DNA from 3 places in the Vibrio sp. R12-SG2-ISO1 genome. Region 3 is predicted to be linked to each of the others. Evidence: predicted binding sites of a transcription regulator. Region 3 holds the regulator's gene; each other region holds the start of a gene.

Region 1 (4,282 bases), on a different contig from region 3:
GCAATTGTGATGTGATGCGGTAAACAAAAACGACGAATCCTCCTACGTTCAGTCGCGCTTAGCTTGACGGTGTCTATATTTGTTTGACAATAAATAATGTAGCATTATCTAAATAAGTGATTGGTTTTGTAGCAATGACTGGAGCGCGATGAACGTACACCACTTTGTAGCGGATAAATTATCCGAAGTCGTCTTAATGAAACAGCAGCGCCAGATGATGATGATCCGGGTGCTCGCTGTCTTAGGTGTCTCCTTCCTTGCGGCCTTCTCTGTCTATAGTTTTTATCGCAGCGATATTGAACTGGGCACAACGTTGGCCTTTTACTCCTTGGTTGGCATCGTCACCATCAAAATGATTAACCTGCAACATCGCTTTGGTCTTGCTGGGCTCTCTTTTATTATCTACTCCTTGAGTTTGTATCTTATTTTTACCGGAGGGTATGAAGGTACAGGTATTATGTGGGTCTACCCACTGTCTGCCATCGGCATATTTATCAATACTTTTCGTGTTGGAGTGGGATTGTCGGTACTGAATATTGTCCTTACCTCCATGATCTTCGCCTTTGGCTTGACGCAGTTTCCGTACCCATACCATGTAGGGTTTCGCTTGGTATTAACCTTGGTCGCGATGTCAGGTATGTGTCACATCGTGATCTATTTTCAAAGTCAAATGGACGACTATATTTTGAAAATGGATCAAGAGGGCATTCAAGAACTGGCTTACATTGACTCGCTCACTCAGTTGGCCAACCGAGCAAGCTTTATGTCGGTGTTGTCTCACGCGACCCGTCTTAATGAGAACAAGCACACCGCGATCATTTACCTCGACTTAGATAACTTTAAAGCGGTCAATGACCGTTATGGTCACGATGTCGGCGACAATGTGTTGTACGATTTTGCCAAGCAAACAAAAGCCATCGCGCAGCGAGCGTTGGGCGAGCGACTGCAAAAATACGACATTGCCCGTTTGGGCGGTGACGAGTTTGCGATTTTTGTGCGCGATTATGAGTCGGAGCAAGAAGTGGTTGCGTTGGCAGAGCAAGTAGTCGCGCTCTTTTATGGTCACCATTTGCAATCACTGAAAAATATTCACGTCGAGATTGGCGCCAGTGCGGGTATCTCATTTAACAATGAGACGATGACTTTAAGTCAGTGTTTGAAAGTGGCAGACAGAGCGATGTATCTCGCCAAAGAGGTAGGGTCGGGCAATGTTAATGTGGCTAAAACAGCCTCAGAGCCGCGAGAAGAAGCGCTGCTCTGAGGAAGGATAGGGCGTTAGTTATTTGGTATGAAATTGCTCACACGCTAGCATTGTATTCTCAATCAAGCTCGCCACCGTCATTGGCCCAACACCACCCGGGACTGGCGTAATAAAGCTGGCGCGCTCTTTGGCTTTATCGTATTCCACATCGCCGACCAACTTGCCTGACTCCAAGCGGTTGATACCGACATCGACCACGACCGCACCCTCTTTGATCCAGTGACCTGGAATAAAGTTAGGTTTACCTACCGCAACCACCACCAGATCCGCTTGACGCACATGACCTTCTAGATCTTGAGTAAAACGGTGACAAGTCGTGGTGGTACAGCCCGCAAGCAGGAGCTCCAATGTCATTGGTCGACCGACAATGTTGGACGCGCCAACCACCACTGCGTGTTTGCCACGAAGATCGATGTTGTAGCGATCAAGCAGGGTGATGATGCCTTTCGGCGTACAAGAGCGCAGTTTTGGAATGCGCTGCGCTAGGCGGCCCACGTTGTAAGGGTGGAAGCCATCGACGTCTTTTTCTGGATGAATGTGTTCGAGCACGGCGGTAGAGTCGATTCCCGCTGGTAGCGGAAGTTGAACCAAGATGCCATCAATCTCATCGTCTGCGTTCAGTGTGTCAATCAGTGCAAGCAGCTCAGTTTGACTTGCGGTGGCAGGGAGGTCGAACGATTTAGACACAAAGCCCACCTCTTCACACGCGCGGCGTTTGCTGCCGACATACACTTGAGACGCCGGATCTTCACCAACGAGAACCACAGCCAAGCCAGGGGCACGTAACCCAGCGTCTAGGCGCGCTTTCACACGAGCCGCCACTTCGGAACGGACGGTTTGAGAAATCAGTGTTCCATCGATATTTTGAGCAGTCATGACTTTCCTTTAATCACAATGGCGAATAATTTGTGGCGCATTGTCGCAAATAATTGAATGAACATCCATAAGCAAACGTTTGCTTCGGGTTGTTTTTAAACACCTCAACCGCCAATGTCCCTTTTTTAGTCACTTAGATCATAATGATACGAAAAGGTCTTGTGTTAAGACCTCGAACTCGTATAATCCTGTCCCTGTAGCGCGCCCTTAGCTCAGCTGGATAGAGCACGTCCCTTCTAAGGATGTGGTCGTAGGTTCGAATCCTACAGGGCGTGCCATATATCCGAAAAAAGCCCGATAATTCAATGAGTTATCGGGCTTTTCGTTTTTCTGTGGTGCCTCTGTGGTGCCGCTGAAATCTATTTTTATCAACTTTTGTTAAACCCCACCTATTTTCGACTCTTCGTTTTTTTCGAAACATCACTCTCTTTTTGTCTATCCGATCGCTTGCTTCATCTATACAAAATGATACCTTCTACAACTGAGCTATTAAGTAACAAGTTGCATGGAGTTTGCAGTGGCAGGGTTGAGCCAAAAACAGGCAGACGAGTTGATGAGTATCGGGCTTGATGTTCATCAAGTGAAAGCGTGTGAAGACATACTAATCCAAATTCCAAGTGACACCGATCTTGCGTCAATTAAGCGCCTATCTAAAGTGTTGCAACAAGCACAGTCAGGTTTTGACGGTATCAGAAATACCGATCCCAATTTCTATGACGAAATAGAGCGGCAACTTCAAAGCAAAGTGGCATGGTCACGCTCCCTATTAAGCACCATAGCTGAGACATTAGAGGGAGTTCACGCTCAGCAACAAGGTGTCTACGTATCAGAGGTGGATTTTGATTCCAATGAACAAGTAACGCGGGTTACGACTCCCAAAAGCAGGGACTTTCGTCGCTATCAAGCCCTGACAGATCTGTGGCGTTCATGGGGCAAAGTAGTGAAAACCACGAAAGATTCTGAATTTTTCTCCTTCCTTACGATTTGCCTCAAAGGTGGCTTTTCTTTTGACGGTGTCGCTAGTGTTAGAACTCACTACCTCAGGTATTTTTGGGGTAAAACGAAGGAGATCTCGACAGGTGACACAGAACACGAATCAGATCTCTTGGAGGTTGAAATTACTCTGAAAAACGGACAGAAACAGGTCGCGCGTATGAGAGTCCCTAAAATGGATGCGTTGGACAAGGATATTCGCCAACTGAAGAAAAGTCGACGCTAGCCACCGACAATTCATAAACGTGAAGGGAAGAGAGGGATGCTGATACCGTTTGGCTTGAAGGATGATAAATACCTAGACATTAGTGAGGTGCAACGGGGTAGAGCATGTGGTTGTGTTTGTCCAAGTTGCAAACAAAACCTTGTGGCTAAAAAAGGGCCCAATCCGGATAAAATGATCCACCACTTTGCCCACGACAAAAAGTCGAAAGATGAAACGGGTGAGCCGATAGAGTGTCAATATTCATTCTGTGTGGTCGCAAGGCTTGTGATTAAGCAATGTTTAAAGGAGCTGGATCAGTTTGAGATACAGTTGCCTGATTGGAAGCTTGAATTAGAAAAGAGAGATGATTACGGAAGGGAGGTCACCGTCTCTGGATATGTGACTCAAGCCCATCATTTAACGATTGATGATTTTGAAGTCGAGCCTTCGGGGCACTATTCAGAGCTCGATATCCTTTGTCACATAAATGGGTATTTGGTCGGTATCCACTTTAGTTATCACGGCAGGCCAATGATTGGGGGAAACGAAAATTTTAGTGCCGTTTCAATTGTGGATATTGATTTAGAGCCCTTGCAAGACCTTTACGATAGTTTTGACCATAAAGAGCATGAATCATTTAAATCACTGGTGATGGACTATGTACTAAACGTTGGGCAAAGATCTTGGGTGACTCATGCTCGCTATACCGCCAGATATTCAGAGTTGACCGAAAAGCTAAACTCACTCGTCGAGGAATCCAATCTAGTACCGCCGAGACGCCACATAGCCTAAAACCCTATTGTTAATACGATTCAGCATCAACCTTATAAAAAGAGCTCATGCTCGTATGCAAGGGAAATTGAATCTTCATGTGTATAAGGCCATAGGTAAAATCAAAATTAGCAGTCAATGCCGTTATATACATGATAGACGGGGATTTGCTGTAG
Region 2 (4,282 bases), on a different contig from region 3:
CGCTAAGCTCTGTGCTCGGCTTATTATTGATCGAGATGGCTGTCAGCGGAAGAGGCGCTTTCGATTTCTTGTTCGATGACGGCCTCGCCTTCCGGCTCTTCTTCATCTGGCAGTTCGATCACCACCAGATCATCAACGGTCAGGTCCTCAATGCTGGACTCCTTCTGTTCAACGTGACCAATAATGCTCTGATAGTAGCGACGAATATTCTCCACATAGTTGCGTGCTTCATCACCCCGCGCGTAGCCATAGCGAGTGGTACTGTAGTATTTCTTAAGGCGAAGCAGGGGCAGTCTGTCTTTGACATCTGACCAAGCATCGGGGTTGCCGCCTTGTTTTTTCGTCAGGCGGCGGGCGTCCATTACATGACCATAGCCGACATTGTACGACGCCAACGCAAACCAAATTTTCTCGTGGCTTTCGATCGTGTCTGGAATGCGCGCCACCATGCGCCGCAAGTACTCAACCCCACCTCTGACCGATTGCTCGGGATCGAGTCGGTTGGTCACACCTACACTTTTGGCCGTCGGCAGCGTCAGCATCATCATGCCACGAACCCCAGTTGGTGATTTGGCGCGAGGGTTCCAGTGTGATTCTTGATAAGCCAGTGCTGCGACCAATCGCCAATCAAATTCATCGGAGTATTTCTTAAACAGTGGCGACCACGTCGGTAGCGTGGAATCCAACGCGCGGATAAAGGCGCGGGTATCGACGTAATCAAAGCTGTCGATATGGCCGATGTATTTCTCTTCCAGTGAGGCGAGATGCCCGGATTGTTGTAGATGACCAAAGAACTCGATCAGCAAGGCGTAGAGGCTTTCGTCTTGGCTGCGTCGTAAGAACCAGGAGATGGGCTGATCTTCGGTCAGCTCAAACGCCAGTGCCACATCGGGATAAATCCGCTGTGATAGCGAGATCTCGACTGAGTCTGCGACGGTAAATAGCAGTTCACCATCAGAGACCTGCTTGAGCAGGTCATTGACATCGACATTGGCGTCGACCTTATAGGTAAACTCCGGGTAGTCGATTTGAATCTCTCCTAACGTCTTATTGAAGTGAGAGTCACTGACAATACTTAAAACGGGCTTGCCGTCGTTCTCTTCAATGAGCTCGGCCTGTCGCTCAATCAACTGCTCTAGATTTCGTGGTCGCCACTGCCCTTTGCGATACACCAGTTGTTGACTGACGTAATAATAGGCGGGGGCAGGGCGAAAACGGCTCATGCGCTCAGGTGATTGACTGAGGCCCGCCGCGATAATATCGATCTCACCCTTTTCCAGCGCTGGGTAGAGGCTCGAAATGCGATAGGCCGGTTTCATTTCCAATTGCACACCAAGCTCGTTGGCAAATTCACGGGCGATTTCGTAATCAAGGCCTGCCGGGCCATCAGGACCAATATAATAGGAGAGCTGGTTATTGAGGGTGCCAACGCGAAGCACTCCACGTTCGCGAATTTGGTCTAATTCGCTTTTCGGCTTAGATTCAATTTGGCATCCCGTCAAAAAAAGCGCAGAAAAAAGCAGCGCGCACAAGGCTTTCAGCGGGCTAAAGTCATACTTGTTCATTAAAGAGAGTCTCATACTTCCAGTAGGGCATTTATATCAAAGTGTCATCACAAGGCAAGAAACTATCGACGGCGAAGCCGCAGAGTTCAAAAAATCATCATGTTCACAGGCCATGATGGCTCATGCTCTTCCGTACAGGGTGAGCTTGTGGACGGGACAGGAAAGAAAGGCTTTGCGGCGATTGTGCTGGCGGTACGCCGATGAAAAAAATGACGCAAACGGTTGCGTTTGGTGTTACATCACAAAACCAATTGCTATATAATGCGCTCGCAAACGCAGAGGTGCGATTGGTATAGGTTTGATCTGTTTTTTATAACGTATTGAATTTATTCCAATATCATCTTAATCAATTGCATAAGAGACCTAAGCACATGAGAATTTTGCGTGGCTCCCCAGCTCTTTCTGAGTTTCGTGTTAACAAACTAGTAGAACTTTGTCGTGAACAAGACCTGCCTGTGACAGGTATTTACGCTGAGTTTATGCACTTTGCTGACCTTACCGCAGATCTGTCTGACGCTGAACTAGCAAAGCTAGAAAAGTTGTTGACCTACGGCCCAACGATCGAAGAGCACGCACCTGAAGGTCTTTTGTTGCTTGTGACTCCTCGTCCGGGCACCATCTCTCCTTGGTCTTCTAAATCCACCGACATTGCCCATAACTGTGGCCTTTCAAGCGTTAAGCGTCTAGAGCGTGGTACGGCATACTACATTGAATCATCGGTAGCGTTAAACGACGCACAAGTGGATGCGGTGAAAGCACTCATCCATGACCGCATGATGGAATCCGTATTTACTCAGCTTGATGCTGCCTCTGCACTGTTTAGCGTTGCTGAACCTAAGCCTGTTGCTCACGTTGATATTCTTGCGGGCGGTCGTCTTGCTCTTGAAGAAGCAAACGTTTCCTTGGGCTTGGCACTGGCGGAAGATGAAATTGACTACCTAGTAGAAAACTTCACTAAACTGGGTCGCAACCCGAACGACATCGAACTGATGATGTTTGCTCAAGCAAACTCAGAACACTGTCGTCATAAAATCTTTAACGCAGACTGGACGATCGACGGTGTTGATCAAGAGAAGTCGCTGTTTAAGATGATCAAGAACACATTTGAAACGACACCTGATCACGTTTTGTCTGCTTACAAAGACAACGCAGCGGTTATGACGGGTTCAAAAGTAGGTCGTTTCTTCCCAGATCCCGATACTCGTCAATACACCTACCACCACGAAGACGCGCACATCCTTATGAAGGTTGAGACGCACAACCACCCAACCGCTATCTCGCCTTGGCCAGGTGCGTCTACCGGTTCTGGTGGTGAGATTCGTGACGAAGGCGCAACGGGTATTGGCGGTAAGCCTAAAGCTGGTCTGGTTGGTTTTACTACCTCTAACCTACGTATTCCTGGTTTTGAACAGCCATGGGAAACCGATTTTGGTAAGCCAGGTCGCATCGTCAACGCCCTTGATATCATGCTAGAAGGCCCTCTCGGTGGCGCGGCGTTCAACAACGAATTTGGTCGTCCAAACCTACTGGGTTACTTCCGTACTTACGAAGAGAAAGTGACCTCTCACGCGGGTGAAGAGATCCGTGGTTACCACAAGCCAATCATGATTGCTGGTGGTATGGGTAACATCCGTGATGAGCATGTTCAGAAGAAAGAGATCCCTGTGGGTGCAAAACTCATCGTACTGGGTGGTCCTGCGATGAACATTGGTCTTGGCGGTGGTGCGGCCTCTTCAATGGCGTCAGGTCAGTCTGCGGAAGATCTTGACTTTGCTTCTGTACAGCGTGAAAACCCAGAGATGGAGCGTCGTTGTCAGGAAGTGATCGACCGTTGTTGGCAGCTTGGTGAGAGCAACCCAATCGCGTTTATCCACGATGTGGGCGCAGGCGGTATCTCAAATGCACTACCAGAGCTGTGTGATGATGGCGAACGTGGTGGTTTATTCCAGCTACGCGACGTACCAAACGACGAGCTGAGCATGAGCCCACTTGAGATCTGGTGTAACGAATCTCAAGAGCGTTACGTAATGGCAGTGGCGCCAGAGAATATGGAAGTATTCGATGCTATCTGTAAGCGTGAACGTGCGCCTTATGCGGTTGTGGGTGTCGCTACTGAAGAGCGTCATCTAACACTAGAAGATTCTCACTTCGACAACACGCCAATTGATATGCCAATGGACATCTTGTTGGGTAAAACGCCGAAGATGCACCGTGATGCGAAAACGCTTAAAGTCGATAGCCCAGCGATTGATCGCGATGGCATCGAAATTAACGAAGCGGTTGATCGCGTCCTACGCCTACCAACAGTGGCAGAGAAAACCTTCCTGATCACTATTGGTGACCGCTCGGTAACTGGTCTTGTTGCGCGTGACCAGATGGTTGGTCCTTGGCAGGTTCCAGTGGCAAACTGCGCGGTAACCGCAGCAAGCTATGACTCTTACCACGGTGAAGCCATGTCTATGGGTGAGCGCACACCAGTGGCTCTTCTAGACTTTGGTGCATCAGCACGTCTAGCAGTAGGTGAGTCTCTAACAAACATTGCAGCGACAGATATCGGTGATATCAAGCGCATCAAACTGTCAGCGAACTGGATGTCTCCAGCAGGTCACCCAGGCGAAGATGCCGGTCTTTACGAAGCCGTGAAAGCCGTCGGTGAAGAGCTATGTCCAGCGCTAGGTCTTACTATCCCGGTGGGTAAAGACTCCATGTCGATGAAG
Region 3 (4,282 bases):
CTCCCGCAGCCAGTGCGATGCGCCACAAGAGGTTCTTGACTCTGACGAGCAGTTCCCTAAGCTCAAATGGCTTGGTGACATAATCGTCCGCGCCCATTTCTAAACCAACAATCTTATCAATGCTGTCGGTACGCCCGGTCACCAAGATAATACCGATGTCCGATTGACTGCGTAGTTCACGCGTCAGCATCAAGCCATCTTCGCTGGGCAGATTGATATCCAGCATCACCAAATCGACCCGACTGCTACTGAGTACGTCGCGCATCTGCGCGCCATTCTCAGCTTGGCTCACCTGATACCCTTCGGTTTGAAAGTAGCCCGCCAATTTACGGCGAGTCACTTCATCATCTTCAACAACCAAAATGTGGTAGCTCATCGGCTCTACTCACTTATTCACACACTGATTCAATGGCTTTATTCTATTCATAATTAGTCACAACTCCATCTTTGTCCTCTTTGGGAGGTGAAAAGTTGGCGATTCATTGATGCAAAGCAAGCTTTGCTGCCCTGTTCACAAATTGCCATATTTGACCATTTCTTCTCATAATCAGGTTGACCGCTGTTCATTTTTATCCGTTAGACTTAACGGCATCTGATTCAGTTGAGAGCCCATCATGCCAGAGACACCTAACGCCCAGATTTCCGACCCTTTATCTCCCGCCGAAAAAGAGCAGCGCGCCTTTGATGAGCAACGCGCCGAGCTCTACTGGTGGTTTTCGAGCGTGTTTGCCAAAGAGCTCTCAGAGCAAGAGCTGGCCCAATATCATTCGGTGGACACACGTACCTTTCTGACGGGACTTGCACAAACCCCTGAGCTTAACGTAGCCGCAGACAGGCTCATCGATACATTGAACCGATTGCAAGACAGGCCAGATGCTCAGTTGGAACTATCAGCCGACTATTGCGACCTGTTTTTAAAATCCGACCGAGACAGCGCGTTGCCTTACGCCTCTGTCTACTTAGATGAATCCGGACTGCTCAATGGGGAGCCCGCCAAACAGATGGACACTCTGCTCCAACAACATGGCGTGGCCGTGCATTCAGGGCTCAATGAACCTTCTGATCATCTCGCGATAGAGTTGGATTTTTTAGGTAACCTGATTGTGCGCGGCGCTCATGCAGCAGAGCAGACGGCAGGCGACACGCATCTCGCCTACCAAGAGCAAGCCGATTTTATTGAGCAGCATCTACTCCCTTGGATTGAGAGGTTTGCCGAGCGCTGCCAGCGCCTCGACACATTCGGCTTCTATGCGGCGCTGTCGTCGCTATTGTGCGCGTTCATTCAATTGGATAAAGCCTACCTGCAAGGCGATAGCGATTAAGCCCATACAAAAGGTGTGGCGAGATCCCAAAGGCGGGTTTTTTATTTGCCCAAATCGACGTTGCGGACTACAATCCGGTTCGCAAACGATAAAACTAATAAATACAAACCGCTTTTTGAGGGCGGTTTTTGTGTTTCTGATACTTTCTGTCTACATACTCTAAACTTTGTATAGACTTTACTTTTATAGACTTAACTTTTCATAGAATAGTAGGCAGTCATCGACAGGACAAAACCATATGGCCACGATTAAAGACGTCGCTCGCTTAGCGGGTGTCTCGACCACCACTGTATCCCATGTGATCAACAAAACACGCTTTGTCGCTGAAGCCACGCAAGAAAAAGTGATGGAAGCGGTTCAAGAGTTGAACTATGCCCCAAGTGCCGTTGCACGCAGCCTGAAATGTAACTCGACACGCACAATAGGCATGCTGGTTACTCAATCGACCAACCTTTTCTTCTCGGAAGTGATCGACGGGGTTGAGAGCTACTGCTACCGTCAAGGCTACACCTTGATCTTGTGTAACACTGGCGGCATCTACGAGAAACAACGTGACTACATTCGCATGCTGGCGGAAAAGCGCGTCGATGGCATCTTAGTGATGTGTTCAGATTTGACCGAAGAGTTGAGCGAAATGCTTGACCGTCATAAAGACATCCCTAAGGTGGTGATGGATTGGGGCCCGGAAAGCTCACAAGCCGATAAAATCATCGACAACTCGGAAGAAGGCGGCTACCTCGCAACAAAATACCTGATTGATCACGGCCACAAGCGCATTGCTTGCTTGAGTGGGCATTTTGAAAAAGCGGCCTGCCAAGAGCGCATCCAAGGCTTTAAGCGCGCAATGAACGAGTCGGGTTTGAGCGTCAACGAAGATTGGATCTTAGAAGGTAACTTTGAGTGCGATACCGCCGTGCTTGCCGCGGACAAAATCGTCGCCATGGACGAAAAGCCAACCGCAGTATTCTGTTTCAACGATACGATGGCGCTCGGTTTGATGAGCCGTTTACAGCAAAAAGGCATTCGTATTCCAGAAGACATGTCGGTCATTGGTTATGACAACATTGAGCTAGCCGAGTACTTTTCACCACCGCTAACGACGGTTCACCAGCCGAAGCGCCGTGTGGGTAAAAACGCATTTGAGATTTTGCTCGAACGTATTAAAGACAAAGAGCATGAAAAACGTATTTTTGAAATGCACCCAGAAATCGTCGAGCGCGATACCGTGGCGACGGTGAAATAGACCAACGAACAAGTTCAGCACATCACATCGACTAGCCCAGCGAGAATACTTCTCATCCGCTGGGCTTTATTCTCTCGGTAACACCCCTCTATTTTATGAACTAAGATCACATTTAACCCATCAAAACGTGATGTTTAGCCCATAAATTATTTATGCTTATTATGTTCGACGAATGCCACGAACAGGGCAAACCATTTCGAAAGGATGGGACGCAAAGCTTCCGGCCTGTTGCAGCCACTCAACTATTTCAACGTTGATGACTGCTTGGTAGCGGGGTTGCCGATGGCAAATGTGCACTTCGTAATTCTTTATCAAAAGCAAAGAATACAATGAGTTAAACGTTGCGCGCGCATTATGCGCTCACACCGTGAGTAGGATTATTCTTTTATGAGCCAGAATGACACCCTACTGACACAAAACCTGCATATTTTTGCTAATCTCTCGGACCTGAATTTGGTGGCGTATTGTAATACACCGAGAATAACAGCATGGATAAACCAATTTTAAAAGACTCAATGCGATTGTTTGAACCATTGGGCAAGATCAAGTCTCGCTCAATGTTTGGTGGATTCGGAATCTTCGCTGATGACACCATGTTTGCCCTCGTGGTAAATGACAAACTTCACATACGCGCCGACGACTCGTTGGCCCAACAGTTTAATGCTCAGGGACTCGAGCCATACGTGTATAAAAAGCGTGGTTTCCCTGTGGTCACCAAATACTACGCCCTTGGCCATGACTGGGATCAGGATGTCGCTCAGACTATTGCGATGGCAAACACTGCACTAGAGGCGGCCAACAAAGACAAGCAGCGTCAAACCAACGCCAAACCAACGCGCCTGAAAGATCTGCCGAACTTGCGTCTAGCGACCGAGCGAATGCTCAAGAAAGCGGGTATCGACAGTGTCTCCCGTTTGGAGCAGACGGGCGCAGTGGAAGCGTATAAAGCGATTCGTTCCACACACTCTGCCGACGTCAGCATCGACCTGCTGTGGGCACTTGAGGGGGCAATTAAAGGCACGCACTGGTCTGTGGTCCCTCAAGCAAGACGCGACGAGCTCCTGAATCAGCTGCAAAGCTAGTCAGCGATAGCGCTCATTAATTCCAATACCCTTCTCAAGCCAGCCGAACACCGCTGGCTTGAGACGTTTTTAGCCGATGCTTTTTCAGCGTTTCCATTCCTTAGTCATAGAATTCAACGTGTTTTCCCCTTAGGGCGAAATTTTTTACTGGCTTTTTGGTTCATATCTAACAATGATCAATGATGATGTTTTCAAAGGGATCCATATGAACAAGAAACTGCTTTTAGGTATTGGTTTGCTCGCTCTGATTGTGTTTTTAGGCGCAAACTTTGGTCAATACCTGACACTTGATAACGCCAAAGCTCAGCAGCAAGCGCTGGCTGAAATCATTGACACCCACTTTGCCCTAGCCGCGCTGAGTTACTTCTTCGCCTATGTCGCTATCACCGCCTTCTCGATCCCTGGAGCAGCCGTCGTCACCTTGCTTGGCGCTGCGCTGTTTGGCTTTTGGACCAGTTTATTGCTCGTTTCTTTTGCCAGTACGATAGGTGCCACCTTGGCGTTTTTAAGCAGCCGCTTTTTACTCAAAGAGTGGGTACAAAGCAAGTTTGGCGATAAGCTCGCGACAATTAACCAAGGGGTCGAAAAAGATGGTGCGTTTTATCTCTTCTCACTGCGCCTTATACCGGTGTTCC

The links. The regulator PurR, encoded in region 3, represses purine synthesis genes. The targets are predictions, from matches to a motif close to TNANGNAAACGTTTNCNTNA.
Region 1: a site for PurR is predicted at 2,205-2,224, ahead of folD (bifunctional methylenetetrahydrofolate dehydrogenase/methenyltetrahydrofolate cyclohydrolase FolD). Genes of this name have one in related genera too.
Region 2: a site for PurR is predicted at 1,776-1,795, ahead of purL (phosphoribosylformylglycinamidine synthase). Genes of this name have one in related genera too.

What each region holds. Positions count from the first base shown of each region.
Region 1 covers NZ_JCBDGO010000008.1:260,518-264,799, reverse strand. Annotated here, with positions in the region: gene AC6R10_RS06615 (lytic murein transglycosylase) at 1-15, shown strand, start outside; gene AC6R10_RS06610 (GGDEF domain-containing protein) at 149-1,261, shown strand; gene folD (bifunctional methylenetetrahydrofolate dehydrogenase/methenyltetrahydrofolate cyclohydrolase FolD) at 1,280-2,137, opposite strand; tRNA gene AC6R10_RS06600 (tRNA-Arg) at 2,339-2,415, shown strand; gene AC6R10_RS06595 (hypothetical protein) at 2,655-3,356, shown strand; gene AC6R10_RS06590 (competence protein CoiA family protein) at 3,393-4,127, shown strand.
Region 2 covers NZ_JCBDGO010000008.1:461,412-465,693, reverse strand. Annotated here, with positions in the region: gene mltF (membrane-bound lytic murein transglycosylase MltF) at 24-1,565, opposite strand; gene purL (phosphoribosylformylglycinamidine synthase) at 1,937-4,282, shown strand, end outside.
Region 3 covers NZ_JCBDGO010000001.1:388,545-392,826, forward strand. Annotated here, with positions in the region: gene torR (two-component system response regulator TorR) at 1-376, opposite strand, end outside; gene torD (molecular chaperone TorD) at 615-1,322, shown strand; gene purR (HTH-type transcriptional repressor PurR) at 1,561-2,565, shown strand; cyclic di-GMP riboswitch class I at 2,741-2,849, shown strand; gene AC6R10_RS01720 (TfoX/Sxy family DNA transformation protein) at 3,054-3,647, shown strand; gene AC6R10_RS01725 (TVP38/TMEM64 family protein) at 3,853-4,282, shown strand, end outside.